DNA from 3 places in the Arthrobacter sp. PM3 genome. Region 3 is predicted to be linked to each of the others. Evidence: riboswitches for the same ligand, from Rfam matches in the RefSeq annotation. Region 3 holds a riboswitch; each other region holds the start of a gene.
The links. A riboswitch is a leader RNA that binds a small molecule or an ion and turns the genes downstream of it on or off. The one in region 3 is predicted to bind cyclic di-AMP.
Positions count from the first base shown of each region.

Region 1 (5,982 bases), 1.2 Mb from region 3:
TGCCACCGGTCTGGTGCTCACGGTCACGGTCCCCGTCACCAACCCGGTCATGGCCTCGAACACGGGCGGGTCCGGCGCGATTTCGGCCGCTGCGCAGCCGGATGTCACGGCTGCCGCCGCCGCAAAGGTTGATTTCAGCCGGACGGCCGTCACCACCAAGGGCGACCCGGACGGCAAACTCAAGCAGCTGCTGAGCGCCCAGTCGGTCGGCAGCATCACCCGCGCCGCGTCGGCCGGCACGCTGGGTGCACCGCTGGACCAGATGGTCACCGCTTCGCCGTTCGGTTACCGCGTGAGTCCCATCACGGGAGGCGCGGGGGAGTTCCACCGAGGCCAGGACTTCGCCGCCCAGTGCGGCACGCCGGTCCACGCGGCCGCCAGCGGCACCGTGACCTTCAACGGATGGCACCCCTACGGCGGCGGAAACCGGGTGGTCATCGACCACGGCAACGGCCTGGAGACCACGTACAACCACCTGTCCTCGTCCACGGTGACGGTGGGCCAGAAGGTCTCCCGCGGCGACGTCGTCGCCATGAGCGGAACCACCGGCGCCTCCACCGGCTGCCACCTCCACTTTGAAGTGATGGTCAACGGCGACGTCGTCGACCCCCTCGGCTGGCTCTAATAAAGACGATGGCCGACTCTCAATTCACCGTGACACGCCGTGATCTGAATGTGACATTGCGGCCGGACTCCTGTAGGGTTTGAAGCACGCCAACTTTTCCGAAGTTGGCGCTCTTGAGTGGATTGCCTAGCTCTGCCACCGCTCAAGGTCCGTTCGCATTACATCGTCTGGCAGGGGCGGGGGAACCAATTTCGGCCTTCGAAAGAAGGCCTAGGGGTTAAGTCGCAAAGCTTCCCAGGAAGCGGCGCGGCCGGGTGACTCCCATCCGAATCCGACAGCTCACCTCGTAGGCATTGGGAGAGGCTACTTTCGTGTCTTCACGCCACAATGCTGCGCGTCTGCGCACTGGCGCGGCTCACCTGAGCCCGCTGGCATCCACATCACGTGCCGCCCTTGCCGGTGCCCGGATTGGATCACGTTCCGCAGGCTCAATCTCTACCGAGCCCGGACAGCATGCAGTTCCCGCTTTTGGCGCGTCTTCGCAGTACACCCTTCGCTAAGTAACCCGTTTTACGGGGCGATCCGGCGTACCCCCAAGATGCCGGAGCGTCCTCACTCCGCGCCCGAAGCGCGCGGTCCAAGGATCACGAAAGAGAGAACTTAATGACTACTCGTGCAACCGCTGCACGGCACCGCGCCGAGGTCACCAAGACCAACTCGTTGGCTGTTATTGCTAAGGCTGTCGGCGACAACGCCGGCGGCATGGGCCGTCAGGCCGCGGTCATCGCCGCAGCCTCCGGTCTGGTTCTGACCAGCGGAATCGCAGCCAACGCTGCTGAGACCAACGTTCAGCGCGAATCCACCTCGGCTTCGGCCCTGGAGGTCCAGTCCTCCGCTCCGGCCACGATCTCGGCCGCATCCACCATCGCGATCTCCTACGAGAAGCCCGCCGTCACGACGACGCCGGCCCCCGTCGTCGAGGCCCCCAAGCCGGTCGTCAAGGTCCAGGACGCCACGGCTTCCCAGGCCGGCGGCGCCCAGCTGGGCGTCAGCGGCGGCGTGGCCGCCCAGGCCCCGGCCGGGATCGGCAGCGGCGCCGGCGCGACCATCGCTGCTGCGGCCTACGCACAGATCGGTGTCGCGCAGGACTGCACCGCCCTCGCCACCAACGCCCTCGCTGCGGCCGGCATCCACTACCACGGCTGGCCGGCAGGCTACCTGTCCCTGGGCCGCACCGTGAGCGCCGCGGAAGCACGCCCGGGTGACCTCGCGTACTACCAGAACGGCGGCGTCGGCATGGCCCACATCGCGGTCTACGTCGGCAACGGCATGGCAGTGCACGGCGGCTGGAACGGCGGCACCACCGCGCTGTACAGCGTTAACGTCGGCTCCGGCCCGGTCTTCATCCGCGTCGGCGGCTAAGCTCACGCCCACCGCACACGCAAAGACCCCCGCCTCACGAGGCGGGGGTTTTTGCGTTGCCGGGGAATGAACTTTCCGCGCCGCCCGCCGCGCCAGCGAAAAAATATTCGGTGATCCGGCAGTTGAGTGTTTACTCTTGTCTTGTCGATCCATAGCCCGACCATGCAGAGGGCAGCCGGCCCTCGTGCCCCTGGCGGGTGCGGCCGTGAAGAGGTATGCGGATGCGCACTCTCGTTCTGAATGCTGGATATGAGCCGCTGGCGGTAGTCACCTTCCGCCGGGCGCTGGTCCTTGTCCTGACCGGAAAGGCCAGTGTGGTGGCCGAGGGGGACGACCCCGTGGTCGGCCCCCAGGACATCCTGGGCCGCCCGTCCGTCATCCTGCTAAACCGCTACATCCGGCCGCGGTACAACACGGTCACGGCGGTCAGCCGCCGCGGCGTGCTCCGCCGCGACGCCCACCGCTGCGCGTACTGCGGCAAGGCCGCCCACACGATCGACCACGTCCAGCCCAAGTCCCGCGGCGGTGCCGACTCGTGGGAGAACCTCGTGGCGGCGTGCCTGCGCTGCAACAACGCCAAGGGCGACCACACGCCGGCGGAAATGGGCTGGAAGCTCGGCTTCGTGCCCGGCCCGCCGAAGGGCACCATCTGGCAGATCAAAGAACTTGAGAAGCCGACGCCGGCCTGGGACCCGTTCCTGCTGCCGGAATCGGCCGCCTGAACTGCTGTTTGAACTGCTGTTTGAGCTGTTGTTTGAACGAATAGTGGCCGGTGCCGGGTTAGGCTGACCCCGTGGAGTTCGACGCCATCATCCTCGCCGGGGGCAGGTCCGCCCGTCTCGGCGGTGTGCCCAAGGCCCGGCTCATGTATGACGGCGCCACCCTCCTCGCGCGGTCCCTGCGCGCCGCGGACGGCGCCGGACGGGTTGCCGTCGTCGGGCCCGACCCCGGTGACCTGCCGGCGGGGACCCTGACCTGCCGGGAAGATCCGCCCTTCGGGGGACCGGCGGCCGCCATCGCGGCCGGGCTCAGCGCCCTGGCCGACCGCGCCTCAAGTCCCGGCGCCCCCGCGCCCTTCACCCTGGTCCTGGCCTGCGACATGCCCCGGTCCGCAGCGGCCGTCCGTGCCCTCGCCGACGCGCTGATCGACGAACAGGCCGGCATTGCGGGCGACGGCGTCATGGCCGTCTCGGCCGAGGGGCGCAAGCAGCCGCTCGCGGGTTTTTATGGCACGGCTGCGCTACAACGGGCTGCGACGGACGCAGCGCGCGAGGACAGGCTCGAAAACGCCTCGGTCTTCGCCCTTCTTGCTAGGCTGGAGGTGCGGGAAGTTCGCGTCCCCCAGGGGTCCACGGATGATGTTGACACTTGGGATGACGCAGCCGCACTAGGGGTGTCCGGCGGGATTCCAGGCCTTGGTCCGGGCCCCGGCACCGCGCAGCAGAACCCGACCATGGAGGCAAACGGTGAAAAGCCAGGATGAAACGCTGGAAGACTGGTGCCGTGCCCTGCTCCAGGCCCTCCAGCTCGAAGAAGTCGAGATTGACGTGAACGAGGTCCTCTCCCTCGCAGGCGTGGCCGCGCACTCCGTGGTCCGCCCGGCGGCGCCGCTGACCACGTTCATCGCAGGCTACGCCGCGGGCCTGGCCTCCGGTGCGGGACAAGCCGCGGATGCCGACCCCATGCAGGCCGCCATGGCCGTAGCCCGCAGGCTTGCCAAGGACTACGCGGCCGCCGAAGCCACCGGGGCATGACGCCCGCGCCCCCGGAGGGCAGCGGACCCGACCCCGCAGGCACGGACGAGCCGCACCGGCATCTGGCCCACACCTGGCAGGAGGCCCGGCAGCTCGCCTTCGACTGCGCCGCCCCCATCCCCGCCGCCCCCGTCCCGCTCCGGCAGGCCCTGGGCCGGACCCTGGCCGCGGACGTCGAGGCACAGCAGGACATGCCCCACTATGCCTCCTCCGCCATGGACGGCTGGGCCGTCAACGGCAGCGGTCCCTGGATCCTGGCCGAACCCAACCAGCGGCTGGCCCCGCACCAGGCCAGCCCGGTCGCCACCGGCGGCCTCATCCCGGCAGGCGCCAAAGCCGTCCTGCGCAGCGAAAGCGGCGTCATCGACACCGACGAGGACGGCCTGCCGGTCCTGAAGCTCGGCGGTTCCGCGAAGCCGGGCGATCCTCGCAACGGCGACCACATCAGGAAAGCAGGCGAGGAAGCTGCCGCCGGCGACATCCTGATCAAGGGCGGCACCGTCCTCAATCCGGCCCACCTGGCCCTCGCGGCCCTGGCCGGAACCGACACCCTCCCGGTGCTCGGCAAAGCCGTGGTGCGCCTCGTCTTCACCGGCTCCGAGGTTGTCACGTCCGGGACGCCGGCGCCCGGGCAAGTCAGGGACACCTTTGGCCCCCAGCTGGGAGCGGTCGTGGCCATGCTCGGCGGGATCTGCACCGAGGAAGTGAAGATCGGCGACACCTATGCCGAATGGCTGGCAGCGCTCGAGGACGGCCAGCCCGTCTCTCCGCCCGGCGCCGGGAGCACCGCTGGCGATCCTGCCGATGACAGCCCGCCCGCCGACGTCGTCATCACCACCGGCGGCACGGGACGCTCCGGCACGGACCACCTCCGGCGTTCCGTCGCGGAGCTGGGCGGACGCCTGCTGATCGACGGGATCGCCATGCGGCCCGGCCACCCGGCCGTCCTCGCCGAACTACCCGACGGCCGCTACGTCATCGGCCTGCCCGGCAACCCCCTCGCGGCCATGATGGCGCTGTCCACCATCGGCGGTCCGCTGCTGGCAGCCCTCGGGCACCGGTCCATGCCGCCGCTGAGCGACGTGCCGTGCGGCTCCACCATCGAGGCCGACCCCGGCCGGACCCGGCTCATGCCCTTCCGCCTGCTCTACGGCATGGCCTCGCCAGCGCAGCACACCGGCCCGGGAATGATGCGGGGCCTGGCCGCCGCCGACGGCGTCCTGGTGGTCCCGCCCCACGGCGTGCAGCTGGGCGAACCGGTCCCCGCCTTCGCCCTGCCCTGGGGCCCGCCGCTCCCGGACCCCGCGGCCCCCGCCGCGCCCAAACCGGCCGCGAAACGGACGCCCCGGAAACCCGCCGCCAGTGACGGTCCGGTGGACTGGAGTGCACTGCTGGGCTGAGCGTCGGGGCCGCACCGGCGCCGCTGGCTTCCCGGTCCGGCGCTTGCAATGATGGAAACAGCCGTACAAACATTTTCCCGAGGAGTACCGATGGGCCGCGTGACGCAGCGCCGCAAAGTGCACAAGATTGTCCTGGACGGTTCCCCGCAGGCACTCGAATTCCCCGTCCGGCACCGGGAAGACGTCCTTGCCGTCGAGGAACCGCTGGAAATCAGGCTGGGAAGCATGTCGTTCTCCGTCACGATGCGCACGCCGGGCAATGACTTCGATCTCGTCGCAGGCTTCCTGGTCTCCGAAGGGGTCATCTGGTCACCCGAGCAACTGGTCTCCCTCCGGTTCTGCGCCGGCGAGAACGCCGACGGCGTCCAGACCTTCAACGTCGTCGAAGCCCAGCTCCGGCCCGACGTCGTCCTGCCCGAGACCGGACGAAACGTCTTCACCTCCAGTTCCTGCGGTATTTGCGGCACGGACTCGATCGAAGCCGTCCACAAGGCCTCGCACTACAGCCCGGCCGCGGACCCGCTGACCGTCACGGCGGAAACCCTGGCCGCCCTCCCGGACGCCCTCCGGTCGGCCCAGGACGTCTTCGACGTCACCGGCGGAGTGCACGCCGCCGGGCTGTTCCGGATTTCCGACGACGGCGCCGCCGAACTGCTGTGCCTCCGGGAAGACGTCGGACGGCACAACGCCGTGGACAAGGTGGTGGGCTGGGCACTGCGCGAGGGCCTGCTGCCGCTGCGGGGGACCGTGCTGCAGGTCTCCGGCCGGGCCTCCTTCGAACTCGTCCAGAAGGCATCGCTGGCCGGAATCCCCGTCCTCGCCGCCGTCAGCGCTCCCTCCA
Region 1 covers NZ_CP022314.1:2,348,794-2,354,775, forward strand. The annotation lists gene CFN17_RS10835 (M23 family metallopeptidase) at 1-625, shown strand, start outside; cyclic di-AMP (ydaO/yuaA leader) riboswitch at 749-932, shown strand; gene CFN17_RS10840 (NlpC/P60 family protein) at 1,229-1,987, shown strand; gene CFN17_RS10845 (HNH endonuclease) at 2,209-2,709, shown strand; gene CFN17_RS10850 (molybdenum cofactor guanylyltransferase) at 2,781-3,470, shown strand; gene CFN17_RS10855 (DUF6457 domain-containing protein) at 3,454-3,741, shown strand; gene CFN17_RS10860 (molybdopterin molybdotransferase MoeA) at 3,738-5,141, shown strand; gene fdhD (formate dehydrogenase accessory sulfurtransferase FdhD) at 5,232-5,982, shown strand, end outside.
Region 1: it holds a riboswitch for cyclic di-AMP, as region 3 does, so the genes downstream of both, CFN17_RS10840 (NlpC/P60 family protein) here and CFN17_RS05405 (hypothetical protein) in region 3, are expected to answer to the same signal.

Region 2 (5,982 bases), 980 kb from region 3:
CAGCCGGATCCGCGCGTTCGCGCCGGAGGTGCCGGCGCTGTTCCTTACGGCCAAGGATGCCGTCCAGGACCGCATCACCGGTCTGGCGGCCGGCGGAGACGACTACGTCACCAAGCCGTTCAGCATGGAAGAGGTCCTGCTGCGCCTGCACCGGCTGGTTCAGCGCTCGGGCGTGGCCGCTATGGACACCGCGGAACTCGTGGTGGGCGACCTGGTGCTCAATGTCGACACCCGCGAAGTCAGCCGGGCCGGCGAGGAGCTGCACCTGACCGCCACGCAGTTCGAACTCCTGCGCTACCTCATGGAAAACCCCAAGCGGGTGATCAGCAAGGCCCAGATCCTGGACCGGGTCTGGGACTATGACTTCGGCGGCCAGGCCAACATCGTGGAGCTCTACATCTCCTACCTCCGCAAGAAGGTCGACGCCAACCACGCCCCCATGATCCACACGGTGCGCGGCGCCGGCTACGTCCTGAAACCGGCGGACTGATCCGTGCCAACCCTCTCCGGCATGACCCGTGCCCCCGGGCGCGACTGGCGCAATCCGGCCACATGGCATCTGCGCACCCGGCTGGTCCTGGTCGCCATGGCGCTGCTTGTGGCCATCTGCGGCGCTGTGGGCCTGTTCAGCTATGCCTCAATGGACCTGTTTCTGACCCGGCAGCTCGACACCCAGCTGGAGCAGGCCTCCCACCGGTCCAGCGAGTTCGGCCGGCCCTCGTCCGGGTCTTCGGGCGGGCGCCCCGACCCGCTCGAGGCCCGGGGGCAGGGCATCGGGACGCTCAACGCCCGGATTGAGGACGGTGAGGTCGGCAGCGCCGGGTTCCTCGGCGGCGACGCCACCCGCAAGAGCCTCTCGCCCGACGACAACGCCGTCCTCCTGGCGCTGGCCCCCAACGGCATTCCGGTGGACAGGACGCTCTCGGCAGGCGCGTACCGGCTCACGGCGGTCCGCGCGCCGTACGGCGACATCATTGTCACCGGGCTCCCGCTGGAAGAAAAACAAAACACCCTCGCCTCGCTGGTCTGGACCATGGTGGTGGTCTCCGCCGGCGGGCTCGTGCTGATCGGCCTCGCCGGCACTGCCCTGATCCGGCGCACCATGAAGCCGCTGGAACAGCTGTCCGAAGTGGCCACCCAGGTCTCCCGGCTCCCGCTGGACGCGGGCGAGGTGGCGCTCGCGGTGCGCGTTCCGGCGTCGGCCGCCCATCCCGGAACCGAGGTGGGCAGCGTGGGCTACGCGCTGAACCAGATGCTGGACAACGTCTCCAACGCGCTTGAGGCGCGGCAGGAGAGCGAGATGAAGGTGCGGCAGTTCGTCGCCGATGCCTCGCACGAACTGCGCACGCCGCTCACGGCCATCCGCGGCTACACCGAGCTGATGCGCATGACCGAGCATTTCACTCCGGACGGGGAGAAGTCCCTCTCCCGGGTCCAAAGCCAGTCCGAGCGGATGACCACCCTGGTGGAGGACCTGCTGCTGCTGGCACGCCTGGACGAGGGGCAGCCGCTCAAGATCACCGACGTCGACCTCACCCAGCTGGCCATCGAAACGGTGAGCGATGAGAAAGTCATGGCCCCGGACCGTATCTGGCACCTTGAACTGCCGGACGAGCCCGTGGTGGTGCGCGGCGACGCGACGCAGCTCCACCAAGTCCTCGCCAACCTGCTGTCCAACGCCCGCAAACACACAGAGCCCGGGACCACGGTAGTCACGGGCGTCATGCGGTCCGCGGACGGCAGCGCCGTGATCACGGTGACAGATAACGGCAGCGGCATCGCCCCCGAGTTCGTGGGGCGGGTTTTCGCCCGCTTCGCCCGGGCCGATGCCGCGCGCGCCAATCCGGCAAGTCCCGCCGCCAAGCCGGCGGTGGCGACGGCCGGCGCCCGGCCGGGGTCTGCTCCCCGCGCCGGCGCAGGCCCTGCTTCCATTGGCGCCGGCCCGGCCGGGGCGGCTTCGCCCGCACCGACCTCCGAGGGTACGAGCGGGCTGGGCTTGTCCATCGTCCAGTCCATCGTGGCGGCCCACGGGGGCACCGTCGAGGTCACGTCGCGGCCCGGCCGGACAGAGTTCGCCGTGCGGCTGCCGGCGGCACCGCCGTCGGCCTAGCGCCCGCCCTCAGGCCTGCGGGGCGGCCGCGCAAGCCGACACTCCGGCACTGTGACCCCCGTTACCGAAATGTGACTTAAGCTGCCAAGTGCTGTAGCGTCGATGTGGTGCGGCCTGAACTGACGCCGCACATCCGGTTGGACGCCAAACTCTGCCGCTTCCCGGATTCCGCTGGACCAGGCAGAGGCGGGGGACCCAGAGTTCCCGGGCATTCTGCACACTTGCGCCCTTGGGGTGAAGCCGACACGTGACTTTCCGTGCGGCCGGATGACCTCATCCGAACCCGACAGCTAACTCCGCCGGCGTTGAGAGGCGATCATGACTGACTTCCAGGTACAAACGCGCCCTGACGGCGCTTCTATCCGCTCCCCCAAATCCCGGCACCGCGCCGAACCGGCGCGCCAGGCCACCGGACTGTCGCGGCTGGCCGCCGGGCTGGGCGCCACCGGGCGCCGCGCCGCCGTCGCCACCGCAGCCTGCGCGCTGCTGCTCGGCGGCGCCGCCGCCAGCCAGGCAGCCGAGACGGCCGCCCACGCGGCAAACTTTGCCGGCACCGAGGCGGCCACCGTCGCCGACCCGCTGGCCAAGCTCAACTTCGAACGCGTCCAGGTTGCCGCGACCGGCGCCTCGGCCGGGAAGAACGTGGCAGCTCAGCTCGCCGATGTGCAGGCCGCCGAGCCGCCGGCCAAGGCCCCCGCGGCTCCGGCCCCGGCCGCCCCCGCACCGGCCGCCGCGCCGGCGGCGCCCGCAGCCGCGCCGGCGGCGCCCGCTCCGGCAGCCGCGCCCGCACCGGCACCGGCACCGGCCGCCGCACCGGTCGCAATCGACGACCCCGCCGGCGCACAGGCCTACGCGGCTGCCCAGCTGGGCAGCTACGGCTGGGCACCGGGCCAGATGCAGTGCCTGCAGAAGCTCTGGACCAAGGAATCGGACTGGAAGACAACCGCCACGAACCCCAGCAGCGGCGCCTACGGCGTGGTCCAGTCCCTGCCCGCTGCCAAGATGGCGAGCGCCGGCGCCGACTACATGACCAACTACCGGACCCAGATCAACTGGGGCCTGAACTACGTCAAGGAGCGCTACGGCTCCCCCTGCGGCGCCCTGAACTTCCACCTGGCGCACAACTGGTACTAAGCCGTCACCGTACCGGCGATGGGCCGGCACCGGACCTCAGGTATCGCCCGCGCCCGCCAGACTCACAGGAACGCCCCGAACCGGCCGGTTCGGGGCGTTCCTGTGTTTCCGTCGTACTTCCACAGGCCCCGCACAGCTTGACCCTAAAGCCCTCATATGGGCCGCCGGGAAAGTTGAGCCATGACGTTCACAGACCAGGCCTCAGGAACCCCGCCCCGACCCACGGCGACGCTGGCCGACGCGCACGCACCGGCTCCGTTCGCCGGTGCGCTGACCGATCCCGGCGGCCGGCGCTCACCGGTTGACACGCGTGCCAGCACACCGCTGCTGGACGTCACCATCCCGGTCTTCAACGAAGAACGCGACCTCGAGGCCTGCCTGCGCCGCCTGCACGCCTATCTCCTCGGATCCTTCCCGCACCCCTTCCGGATCACGGTGGCGGACAACGCCAGCACCGACGGGACGCTCAAGACCGCGGAGCGGGTAGCGCGCGAGCTCCGCGAAGTGACCGTGGTCCACATGGCCGAGAAAGGGCGCGGCAACGCGCTGCGGAAGGTGTGGCTCGCCTCGCCGTCGCCTGTCCTGGCCTACATGGACGTGGACCTGTCCACCGACCTCGCGGCGCTCGGCCCGCTCCTTGCCCCGCTCATTTCGGGCCACTCCGACCTCGCGATCGGCACCCGCCTGACCCGTAGTTCACGCGTGGTCCGCGGACCCAAACGGGAATTCATCTCGCGCAGCTACAACTTCCTGCTGCAGTCCCTGATGGGCGCCCACTTCAGCGACGCCCAGTGCGGCTTCAAGGCGATCCGCGCCGATGTCGCCCGGCAACTGCTCCCCCACACGCTGGACAACGCCTGGTTCTTCGACACCGAATTGCTGGTCCTGGCCGAAAAGTGCGGCCTGCGGGTCCACGAAGTCCCGGTGGACTGGACCGACGACCCGGATTCCAGCGTGGACATCATGCAGACCGCCCTCGCCGACCTACGCGGCATGGCGCGGCTAAGCCGGGACCTGGTCTCCGGCCGGATCCCGCTACCCGAGCTGCGGGCCGCCCTGGCCCGCGGCCCGCTCCCGGCATCATCGCGGGCCCAGGAACAAAGCCCCGGCGGCAGCCTCTTCGGACAGCTCGTCCGCTTCGGCAGCATCGGGGTGGCCTCCACCCTGGCCTACCTGGTGATCTTCCTGCTCTGCCGCGGGTTCATGGACCCGCAGCTGGCCAACTTCCTCGCCCTGCTCACCACCGCCGTGGCCAACACCGCCGCCAACCGGCGGTTCACGTTCGGCATCCAGGGCAGCAGCCAGGCGGCACGGCACCACTTCGAGGGCCTGCTGGTGTTCGGGATCGGGCTGGCCCTGACCTCGGGCGCCCTCGCTCTGGTCCACGGCGTGTCCGGCGGAACACCGGACCGCTGGCTCGAACTCGCCACGGTCACCGCCGCCAACCTGGCCGCCACCGCCGTCAAATTCCTGCTCTTCCGGCTGGTGGTCTTCCGCCACCGCCCCGCCGCCGTGCCGGCGCCCGGCGCCACCGACGCTTCCCTCCCCCGCACAGAAACGGCCAAGTAAATGACCGCAACCATCACCCCCGCCGCCGGAACCCCCGCCGGTGATCTGCCGGCAGCCCGGAACACACCCCCGTCGCCGAGCCGCCGGGAACGGCTGCTGTTCGGCCCGCAGCCCCGCTGGGTGCGGCCCTCGGCCGCGCTGCTGCTGGCCGCCACCGCGGTGCTCTACCTTTGGAACCTGGAAGCCACCGGCTACGGCAACTCCTTCTACGCCGCGGCCATCCAGGCCGGCACCAAGGACTGGACCGCGCTGCTGTTCGGCTCCCTCGACGCCGGGAACGCCATCACGGTGGACAAGCCGCCGGCCGCCCTCTGGATCCCGGCCCTTGCCGGGCGAATCTTCGGCTTCTCGGCACTGAGCATGCTCATTCCCCAGGCGCTCATGGGAGTCGCCGCCGTCGGGCTCCTCTATCTGACGGTCAAGCGCGTGTCCGGGCCCGCAGCTGGCCTGCTGGCCGGCGGCGCACTCGCGCTGACCCCGGTGGCCGCCCTCATGTTCCGGTTCAACAACCCGGACGCCATGCTCACCCTGTGCCTGGTGCTGGCAGCCTACCTCACCACCCGCGCCATCGAAAAAGCCGGCTGGACATGGCTCGCCGCTGCCGGCGCGGTGATCGGGCTGGCGTTCCTGACCAAGATGCTGCAGGGCTTCCTGATCGTGCCCGGGCTGGCCCTGGCCTACCTGTGGGCGGCGCCGACCACCCTGCGCCGGCGGATCCTGCACCTGCTGGCCGCCGCCGCCGGGATCGCCGTGGTGGCCGGCAGCTACATTGCCCTCTTCCAGCTGACCCCGGCCTCGGCGCGGCCCTACATGGCCGGCTCGGAGACCAACAGTTTCCTGGAACTGACGTTCGGCTACAACGGCCTGGGCCGGATCACCGGCTCCGGCGGCATGCCGGGCGGGAACGGCATGCCCGGCGGGAACGGCGGGGGCCCGGGCGGTAACGGCAACGTCGGCTTCGGCGGCGCGGCGGGGATCACCCGGATGTTCGGGACGAGCTTCGGCGGCGAGGTGTCCTGGCTGCTGCCGGCGGCCCTGGTCCTGTTGGCGGCCGGGCTGTGGTTCACGCGCCGCGAAGCCCGGACGTCCAGGACCCGTGCGGCGCTCCTGCTGTGGGGCGGCTGGCTGGTGGTCACGGCCGGGATCTTCAGCTTCATGAGCGGCACCGT
Region 2 covers NZ_CP022314.1:2,144,293-2,150,274, reverse strand. The annotation lists gene CFN17_RS09945 (response regulator transcription factor) at 1-490, shown strand, start outside; gene CFN17_RS09940 (HAMP domain-containing sensor histidine kinase) at 512-2,110, shown strand; cyclic di-AMP (ydaO/yuaA leader) riboswitch at 2,270-2,429, shown strand; gene CFN17_RS09935 (hypothetical protein) at 2,429-3,244, shown strand; gene CFN17_RS09930 (bifunctional glycosyltransferase family 2/GtrA family protein) at 3,425-4,813, shown strand; gene CFN17_RS09925 (glycosyltransferase family 39 protein) at 4,814-5,982, shown strand, end outside.
Region 2: it holds a riboswitch for cyclic di-AMP, as region 3 does, so the genes downstream of both, CFN17_RS09935 (hypothetical protein) here and CFN17_RS05405 (hypothetical protein) in region 3, are expected to answer to the same signal.

Region 3 (5,982 bases):
GTCGATCTCGGCGCAGTTGGGCGAGGCGTTGTTGTTGGGCCACAGGATCAGGACCGGGTGGTACTTCGGGTCGCGGGCGTTGGTCCGCATGCGGGTTTCCCACTTGCCGTATTTCTGCTGCGCGAACTTGGCTGACATGCCGCCCGTGGTGCCGGCCGAGTCGCCGCTGACGGTCGCCACGCCGTTGGCAACCGACCACGCCTGCGGGCTCCGGACGCCCTTGCCGGCGTGTCCGGTCCCCTTGAAGACGCTCCATTTGGTGGAGTCCGGGGCGCCGGCCTTGGAGAACTCGTCGCCGGCCACAACCGCACCCCAGCCCCGGACGGCGGCGGCCTGCGAACCGTCGCCGGTGGCGGCGACGTCGGCCTGGGCGGTAACGGGCGCGGGAACCGGTGCCGCAGCAGCCGCCTGCGGAGCAGGTGCGACGGCGGCAGGTGCGGCCGGTGCGACGGCTGCGGGGGCGGCTTCCGCTGCGACGTCTACGGGCCCGGCCGTGGCAGTTCCGGGGGCGGGCTTGACGGCGGAGGCGGCGGCCGGCTTCGGCGCCGCAGCTCCCGGGGCCGGGCGGGACTCCTGGCTGGCCGACGGTGTGGGGGACGTGGCCGAGACCCCGGCCGTGGGGGCGACGCTGCACCCGGTCAGGGCGAGCGCGCCCATGGCCATCGCGACGGCGAGTTTGTTGATTGGTGCTGCGCTTTTGATCGGTGATTTGTTAAACAACGGACCCCTCCGGGCATTGTGACGGGCGCACACCACCGCAGCGGGCAGTGCGGCGGAGGATGCGGGAAGCTTCATCCGGCCCCTGCCGCAACGGCACGGGCGAGCAGGCGCCGAACGGCGCAACCGGGCCCGGTAAGGGGGCAGTCCGGGGCCCTGCATTCGGGCCTGGCCTTCACGACCAGGGGCCAACGTTACCGGATCGTTACCATGGCCCGCAAACCCCGGTGACGCGTCCGCTTTAAGCGGGGAAGAATGGACGCGTGAGTGATGCCGGCGAATTCATTGACCTCTCGCTGCAGCGGGAAAGTTCCTGGAGCCGCGCCGAGACGATGCGTGCCCGGCTTGGCGGGGAACCCGGCGGCCGCGCCCTGCGGTTCTACGGTGCGTCCGTGGGGGCCGTGCGCGGGGCGGTGCGCGACGCCGGGCGCCGGTACCCGGGACTGGCACATGATGAGGTCACGTCCCTCGGCGCGGAGTTGTGGGCGGTGCCGGTGTTCGAACGCCGCCTCGCAGCGGTGGTGCTCCTGCAGGCCAACGTGGGACTGCTGACCAACTCGGATCTCACCCGGCTGGAGGGCTTCATCCGGGATGCGCGGGTCCGGGAGCTCGTTGATCCGCTCGCCATCGACGTCCTCGGCCCCCTGGTGGACGGCCTTGACCCGCCGGGCAGGGCCCGTGCCGAGAGCGTGCTGGACCGGTGGGTGCGCGAGTCCGATGTCTGGCTGCGCCGTGCCGCGCTTCTCTCCGCGCTGCCGGCGCTGCGTGCCGGCTCCGGAGACTGGGCCAGGTTCGTCCGCCAGGCCCGTGCCGTGCTCGGCGGGTCCTCGGGGGAGTTGCTGTCCGCCGCCGGCAGTCTTGCCGCCGGCGCCGCCGGCGCACAGAGTGACACCGGTGCAGGTTTTGACGCCGCCACAGAGGCCGTGGCCCGGGTCCTGGCCGAGATGGCCCGGCGAAGGCCGGAGCTGCAGTTCAGCCCTTCGACTTCTTAGGTCCCTTGGGGCAGGGCGAACTTCCTGGCCGCGCGGGACCCGGCGACGGCGCTGGCGGCGATTGTGATCAGGGCGCCCACCAGCAGGGCCGCCGCTTCGCCCGGGAGCAGGACCTGAAGCTGGGTGCCGATGCTCGCGGCCGCCACCGGCACACCGAGTTGGGCTGCCGACAGTACGCCGAGCGGCAAGGGGAGCCCCAGGAAGGCGAGGCTCGCGTGGGACACCAGCGTCCCGGCCCCCAGCGCCACCCCGAGGGCAATCATGTCCGGATGCCCGGCCAGGTCCTTCAGGGTGAGGGACGCGCCGAGCCAGACAAAGAACACCGGGCCCAGGAAGCCGTCGCTGAGGGCGAACAATTGCCGGGCCAGCCGCCTCGGCTCGCCGACGGCGGCCACCACCAGGCCGAAGGAAAAGCCCGCCATCATCACCGACACGCTGCTGAAGGTCGCGACGCCGGCAAGGGCGAACAGCACCGCGAGCTGGATCCTTAGCTCCAGGGCAAACTTCCGGTTTTCCGAGAGGCGGTGCACGCGCCCGCGGATTCCCGTGTCCTCCAGCCAGCGCAGCACGAAGAAGAGGACCGCCGCGCAGCCCGCTACCGTGAGGACACCCAGCGCCGCCCGGCCTGCGTGCGGCGGATCCACCAGCAGCGGCAGCGCCACAATGCAGGCGATGTCGGCGATAGCCACCTGCGCGGTCATGGCGATGACGTGGGGGCCGCCAAGCCGTAGGGAGTCCACGATCGGAAGGACCAGTGCGGCCGATGACGACGCCAGCAGTACGACGTAGAGGGGAGCATGGCCGGTTCCGAAAAGCAGGCCGATCCCGGTTCCAACCGCCGCCGCTGCCGCGGCGGCTGCGACGGCCCGGCGGGTGCCGTGGCCGAGCGCCGAGCGGATGTGAGGATCGCGCACGGGAACATGGGTTCCGGCCACGAACATCATCAGTGCAAAGCCGATGTTGGCCAGCAGGCTGAATGTGGGATCTGCAGGATCCACGAGGGCGAGGCCGGAGCGCCCGATCACGATCCCGGCCAGCAGTTCCCCGAGGACCACCGGCAGCCGCCAGCGCACCGGCAGTGCGAGCAGGGGGCCGGCCAGGGCGACGACGGCGATCAGCGCCAGGGTCAGGAACGTCACGGCACGAAATTAGTCGTGTCCGCCGTGCACCGCGCCTAGGTTCCGGACCGCCGTTCCACCACCGCGTAGGCCTTGCCGTCCAGGAACGCCCAGTCGTTGACCACCATGAACCCAAGGGCGTCCACCCGGTCGTTCAAGACGTGCTCATCGAAGCCGCCGTCCCGCGGTTCCGCGTCCCAGGTGGAGACGTGGACGTCCTGGCCGTCCAGGATCAGCAGCTCGGTGTTGACGTCGAAATCCTCCTGGGGCTGGTTGCTCAGCTGGCAGATCGCGACACAGTGCCTGTTCATTTTCGGGCCTCCGCTTCGAAGGTGGTGCTGATGGCATCATCCTAGTGTTCGGATGAGGTGCAGCCCTATGGGCTTCGGCGGGTCCGAAACGTGGCGGCCGTTACCTGAATGTGACTTTTGACCGCGGATCGCGTTACGGTGGATATGTGCCTGTTGTCTCCGATACGGGCGCTCCCCAGCCGATTGCCTAACTCTGCCGCGGCACGGGGGTAACTCGCAGCAACGACCGGCAGAGGCGGGGAAACCACTTTCGGCTTGCTGACATGCAGGCCTTGGGGTGAAGCCGCACGGTGCCCGCTACGCCGGGCCCTGGAGTGCGGCCGGGTGCCTCCCATCCGAATCCGACAGCTCACCTCGCAGGCATTGGGAGAGGTACATCCATGACTTCAATCAATACTTTTGCGCGCCATGCCGCCGTCATCACCGCCGCATCCGGCCTGGTCCTCACCAGCGGAATGGCGGCCAACGCCGCTACCGCACCTGTGCAGCGGGACTCCGCTCCGGCGTCGAACGTTGACGTCCAGGCGCAGGTCAGTGCGCCCGTCAGCGCCGATTCAACCGTCAAGATCAGCTTTGACCGCCCCGCGGTTTCCTCGATTGCCGCGCCGGTCATCGAACAGCCCAAGCCTGTTGCCGCTGCTCCCGCCGCCGCGCCCGCAGCGGCCCCGGCCGCGCCCAAGCCGACCGTCCAGGTGCAGGCCGCCCCGGCTGCCCCTGCCGCCGCGGCCCCTGCCGGCAGCCGCAACGCCATCATGCTGTCCGCCGCGTACAGCCAGCTGGGCATCACCCAGGACTGCACCGCCATGGTGGAAAAGGCCCTCGGCGCGGCAGGCAAGCCCGTAGGCGACATCGGCCCCCGGGCGTTCCTTGGCCTCGGAACTGTGGTGGCTACCCCGCAGCCCGGCGACATGGTGGTCCAGTCCGGCCACGTCGGCATCTACGCCGGCAACGGCCAGGTGGTCAGCGGCGGCATGAACGGCTCCAACCAGACGATCGTCCACCCGCTGTCCTGGCTCACCGCGACCGGCGGCGTGACCTTCGTCCGCGCCTAAGTTGTCCGGGCGCTCGCAGGCCAGTGAGCGGGCCCTGCCAGTGCAGGGCGCCGCAGTATAGGGCGCAGCAAGGCAGCGCCAACCAGTCCGGAAAGACCGGCGATCGAATTCCCTTGGGGGCAGGCGATCGCCGGTCTTTCCTATGTGCCGGCTTTCCCCGCCGCCGGGCCGCTCACGGCCCGGCGGTCCCGGCCAGCGGCAGCGTCATCTTCATGACCGTTCCCGCCGCGCCGGTGGAAGCCACCTCGACGGCGCCCCCCGCCGCCACGGCGATTTCCCGGACAAGGGCCAGGCCGATGCCAAAGCTCCGCTGCCCGTGCGGTCCGCCGTTGCCGGCGGTCCGCACGAAACGGTCAAAGATCCGGTCCCGGTCGACGCCGGTGATTCCCGTCCCCGTATCCGCGACGGTGATCACCGCGCGGTTCTGCTCGACCGACGTCGTGATTCCCACGCGGCCGCCCGGCGGGGTGTGGGCAAGCGCATTGTCCGCCAGAGCCAGCACGGCGCGGCGCAGGGCGTTGCCGTCGATCCGGGCCAGCGGCCGGGCGTCCGCGGTGACGTCCAGGTGCACGCCCCGTTCCTCCGCCACGAGCCGGAGGCCTTCGGCGACATCGGCGGCGGTGCGGGCAAGGTCGGCCGGTGCTGCCGGCCGGCCGGGCACTCCGGCGGTGGCCGCGAGGAGCAGCTCGTTGACAATCCCGGTCAGCGTTGCGGTGTCGTCCCGGATCCGGGCCAGGTCCCGGGCCTGCCGGGAGCCGGGTTCGGTGTGGCGCTGGGCCAGCTGGATCCGGGTATCCAGGATGGTTAGCGGGGTACGCAGCTCGTGGCTGGCATCCTGGACGAAACGCCGTTGCCGGGCCAGGGCATCGCCGAGGGGACGGATGGCGCTGCGCGCACTGAGCCAGCCGGTGACGCCCGCCAGCACGATCCCTGCCGCCCCCGCGATCACCATGGCCTCGAGCACATCCCGGGAATCCAGGTACGCGTACGCCGTCCCGGGTGACGCCGTCCCCGGCATTTTGGGATGGGCCAGCTGGTTCAGCAGATAGAGGGCCGTAACGGCGAGCAGCGCCAGGACCATCACCGCGCACGCGGCGCTGATCCGCAGCGCGACTTTGAGCGAGGCCTTCCGCAGGGTGGAGCGGTCCGGATCCCCGCCGGGAACCCCGCCGCTACTCACGGGCGTCGCCGATCTGATAGCCGACACCATGGACCGTGCGGACGACGGTCCGGGCGATCTTCCGGCGCAGGTGGTGGACGTACGTGTCGATCACACCGGGCTGGTCGGTGGGGTGGAAGTGGGCCGTCAGGAGTTCGTCCCGGGTAAAGACGCGGTCCGGCTCCGTGGCGAGGGCCGCGAGCAGCTGGCCCTCCTTCGCGGTCAGAGATACCGTGTGGCCGTAGATGGACCGGACCGTTCGCGACGCCGGGTCCAGTTCCCAGTCGCCGATCGCCAGCGGCGCCCGTGCGGCCGGAAAGGTACGGGTCAGTGCCCGCAGCCGTGCCGCCAGCTCACCGGCGTCGAAAGGCTTGGTCACGTAGTCGTTGGCGCCTGCGTCCAGGCCCCTGATTTTCTCGCCGGCGTCGCCCAGCGCTGTCAGGATCAGGATTGGCGTGGCGACGCCCTTGGAGCGCAGGGCCGCGATGACGGCGATGCCGTCCATCCCGGGCAGCCCGCGGTCGATCACCATCACGTCCCACGCCTCCGTCAGTGCCACGTGCAGGCCGTCGTGGCCATTAGTGACCAGCCGGACGCGGTAATCCGGGTCCAGGAGCTCGGCGATCAGCGGCC
Region 3 covers NZ_CP022314.1:1,168,484-1,174,465, reverse strand. The annotation lists gene CFN17_RS19895 (glycoside hydrolase family 16 protein) at 1-720, opposite strand, end outside; gene CFN17_RS05420 (DNA alkylation repair protein) at 981-1,709, shown strand; gene CFN17_RS05415 (cation:proton antiporter) at 1,706-2,848, opposite strand; gene CFN17_RS05410 (hypothetical protein) at 2,884-3,138, opposite strand; cyclic di-AMP (ydaO/yuaA leader) riboswitch at 3,313-3,515, shown strand; gene CFN17_RS05405 (hypothetical protein) at 3,519-4,190, shown strand; gene CFN17_RS05400 (HAMP domain-containing sensor histidine kinase) at 4,363-5,370, opposite strand; gene CFN17_RS05395 (response regulator transcription factor) at 5,363-5,982, opposite strand, start outside.